DNA from 3 places in the Brevibacillus sp. NPDC058079 genome. Region 3 is predicted to be linked to each of the others. Evidence: riboswitches for the same ligand, from Rfam matches in the RefSeq annotation. Region 3 holds a riboswitch; each other region holds the start of a gene.

Region 1 (4,217 bases), on a different contig from region 3:
AAACTGCTTGCCATCCTGATGGACGAGTATTTGTTCCATTTTCGTTTTCACCCCACCCTTAGGTTGTCCGATACGAAGTAGATTTTTCAATTGAAGTCTTCTTTTTTTGATGGGGAAGTGGTATTCTCGCAATAGAATAATTGGTGAAAGCAGGGTGAAGAAGTTGTTTCAAGAGCGCATTTCGAAGCTCCACACGTTTTTGACAGAGCAAGAGCTGAACGCGGTGTTGATTACCTCTCCCAAGCACGTCTACTATTTGACCGGATTTTTTACAGACCCGCATGAACGTTTTATGGGTCTCGTTATTCCTGCTGAGGGAAAACCTTCTTTAATTGTACCTGCTCTTGATCGTGAGGCAGCGGCAGAGGCTTCGTTCGTTCAAGATATCCATACACATACGGATATCCAAAACCCGTATGAAATCCTCAAGCAAGTGTTACCAGTGAATTTGACGAAGCTCGGTATTGAGAAAAGTCATATGACTGTCGAGCGCTATGAAGCACTTGGACAAGTTGTTCTGGCGTCGAGCTATGTGGACGTGGAAGAGCCACTGCGTGAAATGCGTTTGATCAAATCCGCGGATGAAGTGGATCGTCTGAAGCATGCTGTTCAGTTGGTCGAGGATTCCTTGCGGGAGACCCTGAAAAAAGTCAAGACAGGCATGACCGAGACGGAAATCGTAGCTGAGCTGGAATTCCAGATGAAGCGCTTGGGTGCGGAAGGTCCATCCTTCACATCCATGGTATTGGCAGGGGAGAAGTCGGCACTGCCACACGGGAAACCAGGAACGCGCCAGGTGCAAGAAGGCGACTTGCTTTTGTTTGATATTGGAGTAGCAGCGAACGGATATGTATCCGATATTACCCGTACCTTTGCTGTAGGCGAGATCAGTGCCCAGCTTCAAGAAATTTACGAGACAGTATTGGCTGCCAACGAAGCGGCAATTGCTGAGATTCGTCCGGGTGTGACCTTTGCGCATTTGGATAAAACCGCTCGCGATGTCATCACTGCAAAAGGCTACGGAGAATACTTCATGCACCGTCTGGGGCATGGACTTGGGATGGATGTACATGAATATCCGTCTGTTCACAGCCAGAACCAAGAAGTGCTTCGTCCAGGGATGGTCTTTACGATCGAGCCGGGCATCTATCTGCCAGGTGTAGGCGGAGTGCGGATTGAAGATGATGTATTGGTTACGGAAACGGGCGTTGAAATTCTCACGCAGTTCCCGAAAAAACTGACTTCTATCAACTAATGAATAAATCGTAAAAATTGAATACGTATCGAATGGTGCTGGATGGCATATGCCGTCAGCTTAAAAGGGAAGTCCGGTGAGAAACCGGCGCGGTCCCGCCACTGTAACGAGGAGCGCCTAGCGTATAGCCACTGTTTTTTGCGAGACAAAAAATGGGAAGGTAGCTGGGTGTGTTGATCCGTAAGCCAGGAGACCTGCCATGCGATCATTTACAATCGACCCACGAGGATGGGGCAGATGTGGAAGCAGTCTATGAAAGGGCGCCTTTGTGCCTGCTTATAGCTATATCTACGTTTGTCATGCACCTCCCGATAGAAATGGGGGGTGCTTTTTTTGTGGAGGATTTGGTTCAACCCATCATATACATATAGAAAAGGGGATTACAGATGGTTAAGGCAAACAAATCACATACAGTAATGAAAGGACTAGCTTTCGGTATCATGACAGCTGCCATGCTTTTGGTTTCGGCATGCGGCTCCACTACGACAACACAGGCTCCAGCCAAAACAGAACAAACAGCTGCACCAGCAGCAGAGGGCAAGGCTGTAACACTCACCAATAATGGTATCGAAATGACTTATCCAACAGCACCTGAGCGTGCTGTGACATTGAACCAACACGTCACCGAAATCATGTTGACATTGGGCCTTGCTGATAAAATGGTCGGAACCGCTTACCTAGACGATGAAATCCTTCCAGAGTTAAAAGCAGATTACGACAAGATTCCGGTACTGTCTGATAAGTATCCTACGAAAGAAGTGCTGCTGGCAGCGAACCCAGACTTCGTGTACGCCGGATGGAAAAGCGGATTCGGCGAAAAGGGCGTAGGATCGATGCAGGATTTGGAAAAAGTCGGCATCAAATCGTATCTGCAAGCGTCATCTAGTATGCCTGGCCCGACAATCGACGATGTGTTTGCAGACATTACGAATATTGGACGCATTTTCCGTGTGGAAGACAAAGCTGATGATTTGATCAACAAAATGAAGAGTGAAATGGACCAAACGCTTAGTAAAATTGGCAAGGTGGACGAGCCACTTAAAGTGTTCGTGTACGACAACGGGGAAGACAAACCATTCACAGCAGCCAACAACTACATGACGTCCTTAATCAAGACTGCTGGCGGTAAGAACATTTTTGATGACATTCAAAAGGGTTGGGCAGAGGTTAGTTGGGAACAAGTAGTGAGTCGCAATCCAGACGTGATTATTATCGTAGACTACGGTGATAGAACCGTTGAGCAAAAACGTAATTTCCTTTTGACAAAAAAAGAACTGGCGGATATCCCGGCGATTAAAAATCAACGACTAATGGTATTGCCATTGTCTGCGGCTTCTGAAGGCGTTCGAGCACCGATTGCGCTAAAAATTTTGGCGGAAGGACTCTACCCGGATAAATTCAAATAGAGTACACCCCTTTTAAGGGAGGGAATAGCACTGCAACAGATCAAGTTACCTTATATTATCATTACTCTACTGGTCGGACTCTTCCTCTCCATTACGTTCGCAGTTACCTTGGGATCAGTGGAGATTAAGCCGACAACGGTATGGAAAATCGCCTTATCAAAAATTCCGATGTTGACCCAATGGATTGAGATGGATTGGTCCAAAGGGGAGCAAACGATTATTTGGGATATTCGCTTTCCGCGTGTACTTTTGGGGGCGATCGTCGGAGCAGGTCTATCTGTCGTGGGAGTAGCGATCCAGTCGTTGGTTCGCAACTCCCTGGCTGACCCGTATGTGTTAGGTGTATCTTCAGGTGCTTCGGTTGGAGCTACCTCGGTGATTATATTCGGAGCATTCAGCATGTACGGGCAGTATGCGCTATCTTTTGGCGCTTTTACAGGCTCCCTTGTGTCAATCATTCTCATTTTTACGCTATCCCGTATTGGAGGACAAAACTCGACGGTACGCCTGCTCATGGCCGGAATTGCGATATCTGCGATCTTGTCGGCCATTACTAGTCTCCTTGTTTTTTCAGCCCCGAATGAGCATGGAATTGGGACGGTCCTGTTTTGGTTAAGTGGTAGTTTGGCTGGTGGGAAATGGGAGTACCTGACGATCCCAACATTGATTGTCGTCATCTGTCTCATCGTCTTAATGGCCCAATATCGCTCGCTCAATGCGATGTTGATGGGAGAGGAGTCAGCGGGGACATTAGGGGTTAATACGGTACAATTCCGCAAGCTTCTCCTGGTGATCACGGCACTGCTCACGGGGGTGATCGTATCCATCGCGGGATCAATCGGTTTTGTTGGATTAATGATGCCCCACATCGTCCGTGTGATGGTCGGATCAGATCACAGACGTGTTCTTCCTGTCAGCGCTTTGTTTGGCGCGATATTTCTCATCTGGGTTGATGTAGTCGCCAGGCTTGCATTTGCACCGGAAGAGCTTCCGATTGGTATTTTGACAGCGCTGTGTGGAGGCCCATTCTTTATCTGGTTGATGTTGCGGAGTTCTTATTCCTTTGGAGGTAGCGGACGATGAATTTACTGGTTGAGAATATATCGGTCGAACTGGAGAAAAAGGGAATCCTTCGCAACGTCAGTCTGGAGGTACGCTCCGGAGAGTTTGTGGGGCTGATCGGGCCGAATGGCAGCGGGAAGTCCACGTTGCTAAAAAGCATTTATCGCGTACTGAAGCCGCGTTCGGGATGGATCTCGCTCGATGGCGATGACGTGTACAAGTTAACCTCACGTCAAAACGCTCAGCGAATGGCGGCAGTACGGCAGGAGACCTCTGTGGAATTCGATTTTTCGGTAACCGAAATCGTGAATATGGGACGTGCCCCGCATAAGCGACTATTTCAGTCCGATAACGCAGAAGACGTTCAAATTTGTGAAGAAGCACTACAGCGAGTAGGGATGCATACATACGCTGATCGCAGTTTTTTCAGTTTATCGGGTGGGGAGAAGCAGCGGGTGCTGATTGCCAGAGCTTTGGTGCAACAAGCCCAGTTT
Region 2 (4,217 bases), on a different contig from region 3:
CGACAGTGCTGCACGTGAACAGCAATATTTCAACCAGAGAACTGGCTCGCTATTACATTTACGCAGCGAAAAAAGGTCTGAAGTCACTCTACTATACCCGTACGAAGCATTTGACTGTAGAAGAGTGCATTAGCTGCGCTATTTAGTGAACTCGATTTATAAATGGAAAAGCATCAAGCAAATAGAGAAGAGGAACGCCATATGAAAGCAGTCAATTGGAACAGGCCGGACGACGATTTTACAATGACGTTTTGGAATCAAAACATCATGCAGTTCTGGACGGATGATGAGATTCCGCTGTCAGATGACAAGATGTCCTGGATGGAGCTCAGTGCGACTGAACGCGACACATATAAAAAAGTATTGGGCGGTCTCACCTTGCTAGATACGGTTCAGGGTGGAGTAGGGATGCCGAAGATCATGGAGCATGTCGATGGACTACAAAGAAAAGCGGTTCTCGCCTTCATGGGCATGATGGAGCAAATCCATGCCAAATCGTACAGCAGTATTTTTACAACGCTGGCATCGATAGAAGAGATTGACGGTATTTTTTCGTGGGTAGAAAACAATCCACATCTGCAAAAGAAAGCGGCCCTCATCTCGAAACGCTATCAAGAAATTGAGAAACCGAAAGACTTATACATGGCGATGGTAGCGTCCGTCTTCCTGGAAAGCTATCTGTTTTATAGCGGCTTCTTCTATCCGCTCTATTTGGCGGGGCAAGGCAAGATGACAAGCAGCGGGGAAATTATCGATCTGATTGTTCGCGACGAGAGCATCCACGGACTCTATGTCGGCGTTCTCGCGCAAGAAGTCTATCAAGGTCTGAGTGTGGTCGAGCAGGCCGCAGCAAAAGAGGAACTGTATGCCCTTTTGCACGAGCTGCAAGAAAATGAAGAGGCCTATACGACTTCGTTGTATACGGAAATCGGATTGGCTGAAGATGTTCATGTGTACGTGCGCTATAATGCGAACAAGGCTTTGATGAATCTGGGGCTGGATCCGCTATTCCCGGAGGAAGAAGTGAACCCGATCGTACTGAACGGTATTCGAACGCAGACGAAGCAGCATGACTTCTTCTCGAAAAAAGGAAATGGTTATGTCCGCACGCTAAACGTAGAGCCGTTGACCGATGATGATTTTAAATTTTAGTATGACAAAAAATGGATTCTGTGTTACTGTATGAACAGTATGCTGCCCTGCTAGTTTACTGGGGCACTTCACAGAACCACGATAACTTCATAAGAGTGGGAACAGGTTCTTTGGTTATCAAGATCGACCAAGGATGAAAAGGGAAGTCGGTTAGAATCCGACACGGTCCCGCCACTGTATGAGGGGAGTCGGCACATTTATCAGCCACTGATCCAAACGGATTGGGAAGGCATGTGCAGATGATGATCCCAAAGTCAGGAGACCTGCCTGTTTCGACGACACTGCTTAACCTACGGGAGATAGGGAGGTGTTAGGATGCTGTGATCTCAGTGCTTATTTGGCATTTCTAACGTTCTTTTTGATCGTTGGAGATGCCTTTTTTATTGGGCGGATTCAAGTCAAGATCGAATAAAGAATGGAGAGGAAGCTCATGAAAAGCAGCAATTTGGGATATCCACGGATCGGGAAGAACCGGGAGTGGAAAAAGGCATTGGAAGCATTTTGGGCAGGCACTATCGATGAGAAAAGCCTGGTACAGCAAATGGAGCAAATCCGTCACCAAAACCTGTTGCGTCAGCAGGAAAAAGGGGTCGAGCTGATCCCTGTGGGTGACTTTACGTACTACGATCACATGCTGGATATGGCTGTGATGTTTGGAATGGTCCCCAAGCGTTATGAATACAAGGGAGGCCCGGTTTCTTTAGCCACATACTTCGCCATGGCTCGCGGTTCGAAGGAAGCTGTCGCCAGCGAAATGACGAAATGGTTTAACACGAACTACCATTATATCGTCCCGGAGTTCGGTGAACGACAACCAGCCATAACCGAGAATAAGCCTCTCCAAGCATATTTGGAGGCCAAGGAAAAGTTTGGCATCATCGGAAAGCCTGTCATTGTAGGCCCGTATACGTTTGTCAAATTGTCCAAAGGATATGAGAAAAACGAATTTGAGATCGTCGTGGATCAACTCGTTCCGCTTTACATAGACGTTCTCCGCGAGTTGGATCTGCACGGCGTGGAATGGGTGCAAATCGATGAGCCTGCATTTGCACTGGATGTATCGGAGCTTGATCGCGCCATCATCAAACGTATCTATGCGCAAATCGGTCAAGCACTACCACATCTACAGTGCATGCTGCAAACCTATTTTGAAGCGGTGGATTGGTACGAGGAGCTGATTTCCTTACCAGTAAAAGGAATTGGTCTTGATTTTGTACACGGAGCGAAGCGCAATCTGACCAATCTGAAAAAACACGGGTTTCCAGCAGACAAGATTCTCGGAGCGGGAATCATCGACGGTCGAAACATATGGCGTGCGTCCATTGAGGAGAAGTGGGAGCTGATCAAAGAAATTTCCGAGATCGTACCACTCGAAAAGCTGTGGCTGCAGCCGTCCAGTAGTTTGTTGCATGTACCTGTAACGGTTGAAGCAGAGAGCGACTTGCCAGAGGAAGTCATGCCTGCATTGGCGTTTGCCGACGAAAAACTGGGGGAAGTACAGCTCTTAGTCCAAGGATTCCGATATGGTAAGTATGTCATTTCGAAAGAGATCGCCCAAAATGAAGCGGACTTGCTGAAGCTGGCATTATCTCCAGCGAGGAATCGTCGAGGAGTGCAGAATGCTTTACGTCAAATAGCTGCAGCAAAACTTGAAAGAAGTGTTCCTTATCTCGAACGTCGAGAGATTCAACAAAATACGTGGAAGTTGCCACTGTTGCCAACTACTACAATCGGAAGCTTCCCGCAGACGGCGGAGGTTCGCCAAGCCCGACAACAGTTTAAAAAAGGGAATTGGACAGTGGAACAATACGATGCTTTCATTCAGGCGCAAATCAAGGAATGGATTGAGATACAAGAAGAGCTCGGTCTAGATGTCCTCGTCCATGGTGAGTTCGAACGAACCGATATGGTTGAGTATTTTGGCGAAAAGCTCGATGGCTTTTTGTTCACGAAAAACGGCTGGGTTCAGTCATATGGCTCGCGCTGCGTCAAGCCACCTATTATTTACGGAGATGTGGAGTTTGTAGCACCGATGACGGTCAAAGAAAGTGTGTATGCAAAATCATTGACCGCCAAACCAATGAAGGGCATGTTAACTGGCCCAGCAACCATTCTGAATTGGTCGTTTGCTCGAGTCGATGTCTCCAGACAAGAAGTGTGCGAGCAAATCGCGTTGGCATTGCGAAAAGAAGTAGAAGCCTTGGAAGAAGCGGGAATTCTCATGATTCAAGTCGATGAACCAGCGCTGCGCGAAGGATTGCCGCTCAAAAACGAAGAGCAGGGAGCTTATCTCGAATGGGCTGTCAGAGCGTTTCGTCTAGCGACCTCTACCGTTGCGCCGAGCACACAGATTCATACACATATGTGCTATTGCGAATTCCAAGATTTCATGGATGTCATCAGCGAACTCGATGCCGATGTGATTTCGATTGAAACTTCACGCAGCCATGGAGAGCTCGTGTCTGTATTCGAAACAGGTACGTATGACAAAGGTATCGGGCTCGGCGTATACGATATCCATAGTCCCCGAATTCCAGCTGTCTCAGAAATGGAAGATATGGTAGCACGAGGTGTACAAGTACTTCCACCAGATCAATTTTGGATTAACCCGGATTGCGGGCTGAAGACAAGAGGGAGAGAAGAAACCGTTCAGTCATTACGAAACATGGTTGCGGCAACGAAGGCGATTCGGAGTCGTTTGACAGCCCAGTAGGGAAGGTGCACACGATGAGAGGAGTCACACCACAAATGATAACAGAAGCACGACCGATCCAACAATCGAGAACCTTTTTGACTGATCTTGTCTTTCCACCGGATACGAATCACCACCATACCATTTTCGGTGGGAAAGTCATGGCATATGTAGACAAGATCGCCTGCATCGCAGCCATGCGCCATTGCCGTAAACCTGTTGTCACTGCGTCCAGCGATTCCTTTGATTTTCTCGCGCCAATCAAGACTGGAGAAGCGATCAACCTGGAGGCTTATGTCACCTGGACTCATAAGACATCGATGGAAGTATTTGTGAGAGTGGAAGCGGAGAACTTGTTGACAGGGGAAAAGCG
Region 3 (4,217 bases):
CGCGATGACCTCCCCGAGAACGTTGGGCAATCCAGAGCTGGTGAGAAATCGTTACCAACACAAAAATAAAGCGATACATGATCATTAATAAGTCAGTCACAAGGACAGGCATACGAAGTCGGCGAAGCACCTGCAAGATTTCAGCAAACGGCACGGTAAACAAAATGAAAGCAAAGCAAGATAAGCTCGCCATGGTACGCCAAAATAAAATCCAAACTTTACTAAATGATGACGTAGGCACATAGAGCACATACGAACCCAACTCCCATGCTGCCGCGACCTGGACGTGTACTTCTCCTGCTCTCGCCCCTTCTACCAATAGGGCAGGGAGCCCCGCCACGAAAAACGAGAGCGACACGATCATAAAGGCACAATAGATACGGACAGGAATACGGGCATACACCACTACCCATACCGTCATCCAAACAACGACGGCCATCTGCATCCATACATGTCCCACCAAGACGAGTAGTAACAATGCACTCGCCAGCAATAACTTATGAGCTGGCGGCAGACGTTTTAGCCTGCTTTGATAAGAAAGTGAATCAAGCTGCAGACCGTTCATTTTTTCCGCTTATCCAACCGACCTTTGTACAAGCCTACAGCGTAGCCAACCACTCCCGCTCCCAACGCCGCCTGCACCGCAAACAATAGACTCTCCGTCTCTCCCCCTGGTGGTTCTATCAGCGGTTGAAACCACGGTTCGTAATTCGGAGCAATTTCCTTAATCGCTTCCTCCGCTACGCCGTCTGCGCCGCCAAATTCCGAATCCTGCACCAGCAACAGCGGGACAATCGCCAATACGATTACCCCCAAGAGTAAAAGCCAGTTCCATCCTTTTTTCACAGCGATTCCTCCCGTTTGAGCAAACGAAGCTGTGTAAGCTCTTTTGCGTTGTAAGATAACAACCAGTTCCAAACAAGGACAGTCAACAGACCTTCACTGATTGCGAGCGGTACTTGCGTGAATGCAAAAATTCCTGCAAATTTGGCAAACGAGGCCAACACTCCGCCAGATTCAGCTGGAAATGCGAGTGCCAGTTGAATCGAAGTCACCAAATAGGTAGTGAGGTCAGCCAAAGCAGCCGCCGCAAAAACAGCCAGACGTTGGCTTCCGTTGACCTTCATGATCATCCGATAGATTCCGTATGCCACCAGTGGTCCTACTACAGCCATGGATACAGCATTTGCCCCTAGCGTAGTCAAACCTCCATGTGCCAAAAGCAAAGCTTGAAACAAGAGCACCATGCTCCCTAACACAGACATCGCAAAAGGCCCAAACATAATGGCGCCAAGCCCCGTTCCAGTCGGATGAGAGCTGCTGCCTGTAACCGAAGGTATTTTCAGTGCAGATAAAACAAACGCAAACGCTCCAGCAACGCCAATAAGGAGCTTCATTTCAGGATGTTCTTTTACAATCTTGTTAATCGAGCGAATTCCAAGCATAAAAAATGGCAAGAAGACAGCCCACCAAAATAGGGCCCAGGACAATGGCAAATACCCTTCCATGATGTGCATCGCATGTCCTGTCTCTGGTTCATTGAGCAAAAAATACAGGACAAAGCCCGCGATCATCAGACAAGTCGATACGAGACGAGATCGATTCATGTTCATTCCTCCTTCACTGACTTTCGTTCTTTCCTACAAATAAAAAAATCCCATCCATCAATGGACGAGATGTGCACACAAAACAACAGACTAACTATACAGCCTCATTGCCTCGTATTCACCGCTCCTTTCCGCGAAGGTTCTGTGGTGTGGCTACTAGGTAGGTCTCCTGGCTTCCAGATCCATGCGCTCTTTGTCCTTCCCCATACGAAAATGAGTGGTTTCCTTCTCAAAGAGAGCTCCTTGGTTACAGTGGCGGGACCGCTCGGGACTTTCACCCGATTCCCTGTTACCCTTTATGCGTCACATAAAGGCACCTAACGCCGACAATATGCAATTGACAGACAATTCATGTTTGTCCCACATCATTATACCGGATCACTACATAAATCGGAAGAATATAAGCAAAAACGCATAAGCCGATGCCCCACTACAAACGGAGCCATCGACCTATGCGTGCTTGTTCTATCTATTCTTTTGCGTCTACGCCAATTACTTCACTAATATGTTTAAAACCATCGCGCTGCATGAGCTTGAGCAGTTTTTTGTTAATTTGCTTGGCAATACCTGGGCCTTGATAAATCATCCCCGTATACACCTGAACGAGACTGGCTCCTGCTCGGATTTTCGCGTAGGCGTCTTCGCCGTTATAAATGCCTCCGACACCAATGATTGGTACCTTGTCTCCTACTTCTTGATAAATCTCCTTCACCCAAGCAGTGGAAAGCTCCGTAAGAGGTCTTCCGCTCAAGCCACCAGCTTCCTCGGCAAATCGATGTCCGGAAACCGCCTCGCGTGACAGTGTCGTATTGGTAGCGATAATTCCGGAAATGCCTTCTTCAACAGCAGCGTGAACAACATCGCGCATGTGCTCATCCGACATGTCTGGTGCTACTTTCAGCAATATCGGTTTTTTCTTGATGGCACGCGCTTCCATTTCGGTCGCCTTTTCCCTTACTGCACGCACCAAATGACGCAAGCTCTCTGTTTCCTGCAAGTCACGCAGATTCGGGGTATTCGGAGAGCTGATGTTAATGACGAAATAGTGACCGTATGCATAGAGCATGTCCATACATTTGCTATAGTCGATGGCCGCCTCTTCATTCGGCGTTACTTTGTTTTTCCCAATGTTAATCCCAATCGGAACATCTGAGTATGCGTAACCGACCAAATGCTGGGAAGCCAAATACGCACCGTGATTGTTGAAGCCCATCCGGTTAATGACAGCTTGATGTTCCGGCAATCGGAACAAACGCGGCTTCGGATTGCCTGGCTGCCCCTGCGGCGTCAACGTCCCGATTTCCACAAACCCAAAACCAAGAGCACCCAACGCATGATAGACTTCTGCATTTTTATCAAAACCGGCTGCAAGTCCGACTGGATTCGGAAACGTCATTCCCCACAGCTTATTCTCCAACCGCTGGTCTTTTACCTGATAGATCATCTTCAGGATGCTTTTGCCTGGAGCAGAATCCTCCACTAGCCTTAAGGCACCAATTGTCTTTTCATGAATCTCTTCCGCATCTTGCTGGAATAGATATTTTCTTATGAGCTGATACATCGGCTGCACTCCTTACTCCGTTTCTACCTTTTTACCTCATAGTAGAATACCATACTTTTTCGGGAGGATGTAACCTTTATACCTGATACATATTTCCAAGCAAGCAGGCAAATCCTAACAACACCACCACGCACAGGGGGATAAGTCTTTCATGAAAGTGGACGGAAAAATCGGGATTGGTCAAGCCATTATGGTGATGATGCTGACGATCGGCATTACGAACCACGTAACCGTCATCCCCCTCGTACTTAGTAAAGCAGGCAGAGATGCTTGGTTGAGCGTGTTGCTTTCAGGTATCCCCTTTTCCTTCTGGGCGTATCTGCTGTTTGTAATTAATCGAAGTTTGGTTCAACAGTCTTTGTATGAGTGGATTTCACAACGATCAGGAAAAATCGTCAGCAATTTCTTGCTCGTTCCAATCATGATTTGCCTGTACCTAATGGCGCTAACGAATCTGATCGATACGCAAACTTGGACAACCGTAAACTACTTGCCTCGAACACCCGAGTGGGTGACCGCTTTAGCCTTGATGGGGCTATGTGTACTCGCTTCTATTGGAGGTATGACCTCCGTTGGAATCACAGCAGGCATCTTGCTCCCCATAGTCGTGTTGCTCGGATTTTTCGTTGCTTTTGGCAATATTCCCAAAAAGGATTATAGTCTTTTGCTCCCGCTTTTCCAGAACGGTTTTCGTCCGCTGTTACATGGGATGCTTTACGTTGGCGGCGGTTTCACCGAGATGTTTCTGCTCCTGTTGCTCCAGCATCACGTACGAAAGCCGTTTCGACTCATACACTTTTTTGTCATGCTCGGTATCACGTTGCTGTTGACACTCAGCCCACTGACAGGGGCAATTGCAGAATTTGGACCTGTGGAGTCCGCTCGTCAACGTTTTCCTGCATTTGAACAATGGCGGCTACTCACGATCGGAAAAGACATCGAGAACATGGAGTTTTTCTCGATTTTTCAGTGGCTTTCTGGTGCTTTTATTCGAATAACGCTTTGCCTGATTCTTTTAGGAGATTTGATCACGATACGAACCCGAAAGC

What was found. A riboswitch is a leader RNA that binds a small molecule or an ion and turns the genes downstream of it on or off. The one in region 3 is predicted to bind cobalamin.
Region 1: linked by a shared signal. The riboswitch ahead of ACFVS2_RS27805 (ABC transporter substrate-binding protein) and the one ahead of ACFVS2_RS14835 (energy-coupling factor ABC transporter permease) in region 3 are both predicted to bind cobalamin.
Region 2: linked by a shared signal. The riboswitch ahead of metE (5-methyltetrahydropteroyltriglutamate--homocysteine S-methyltransferase) and the one ahead of ACFVS2_RS14835 (energy-coupling factor ABC transporter permease) in region 3 are both predicted to bind cobalamin.

The regions. Positions count from the first base shown of each region.
Region 1 covers NZ_JBHVSO010000012.1:69,499-73,715, reverse strand. Annotated here, with positions in the region: gene ACFVS2_RS27815 (alpha/beta fold hydrolase) at 1-39, opposite strand, end outside; gene ACFVS2_RS27810 (M24 family metallopeptidase) at 164-1,255, shown strand; cobalamin riboswitch at 1,272-1,471, shown strand; gene ACFVS2_RS27805 (ABC transporter substrate-binding protein) at 1,642-2,661, shown strand; gene ACFVS2_RS27800 (FecCD family ABC transporter permease) at 2,686-3,744, shown strand; gene ACFVS2_RS27795 (heme ABC transporter ATP-binding protein) at 3,741-4,217, shown strand, end outside.
Region 2 covers NZ_JBHVSO010000001.1:1,191,159-1,195,375, reverse strand. Annotated here, with positions in the region: gene nrdE (class 1b ribonucleoside-diphosphate reductase subunit alpha) at 1-146, shown strand, start outside; gene nrdF (class 1b ribonucleoside-diphosphate reductase subunit beta) at 202-1,152, shown strand; cobalamin riboswitch at 1,239-1,437, shown strand; gene metE (5-methyltetrahydropteroyltriglutamate--homocysteine S-methyltransferase) at 1,583-3,865, shown strand; gene ACFVS2_RS05405 (acyl-CoA thioesterase) at 3,901-4,217, shown strand, end outside.
Region 3 covers NZ_JBHVSO010000004.1:332,724-336,940, forward strand. Annotated here, with positions in the region: gene cbiQ (cobalt ECF transporter T component CbiQ) at 1-565, opposite strand, end outside; gene ACFVS2_RS14830 (energy-coupling factor ABC transporter substrate-binding protein) at 562-846, opposite strand; gene ACFVS2_RS14835 (energy-coupling factor ABC transporter permease) at 843-1,607, opposite strand; cobalamin riboswitch at 1,750-1,943, opposite strand; gene ACFVS2_RS14840 (quinone-dependent dihydroorotate dehydrogenase) at 2,077-3,168, opposite strand; gene ACFVS2_RS14845 (GerAB/ArcD/ProY family transporter) at 3,320-4,217, shown strand, end outside.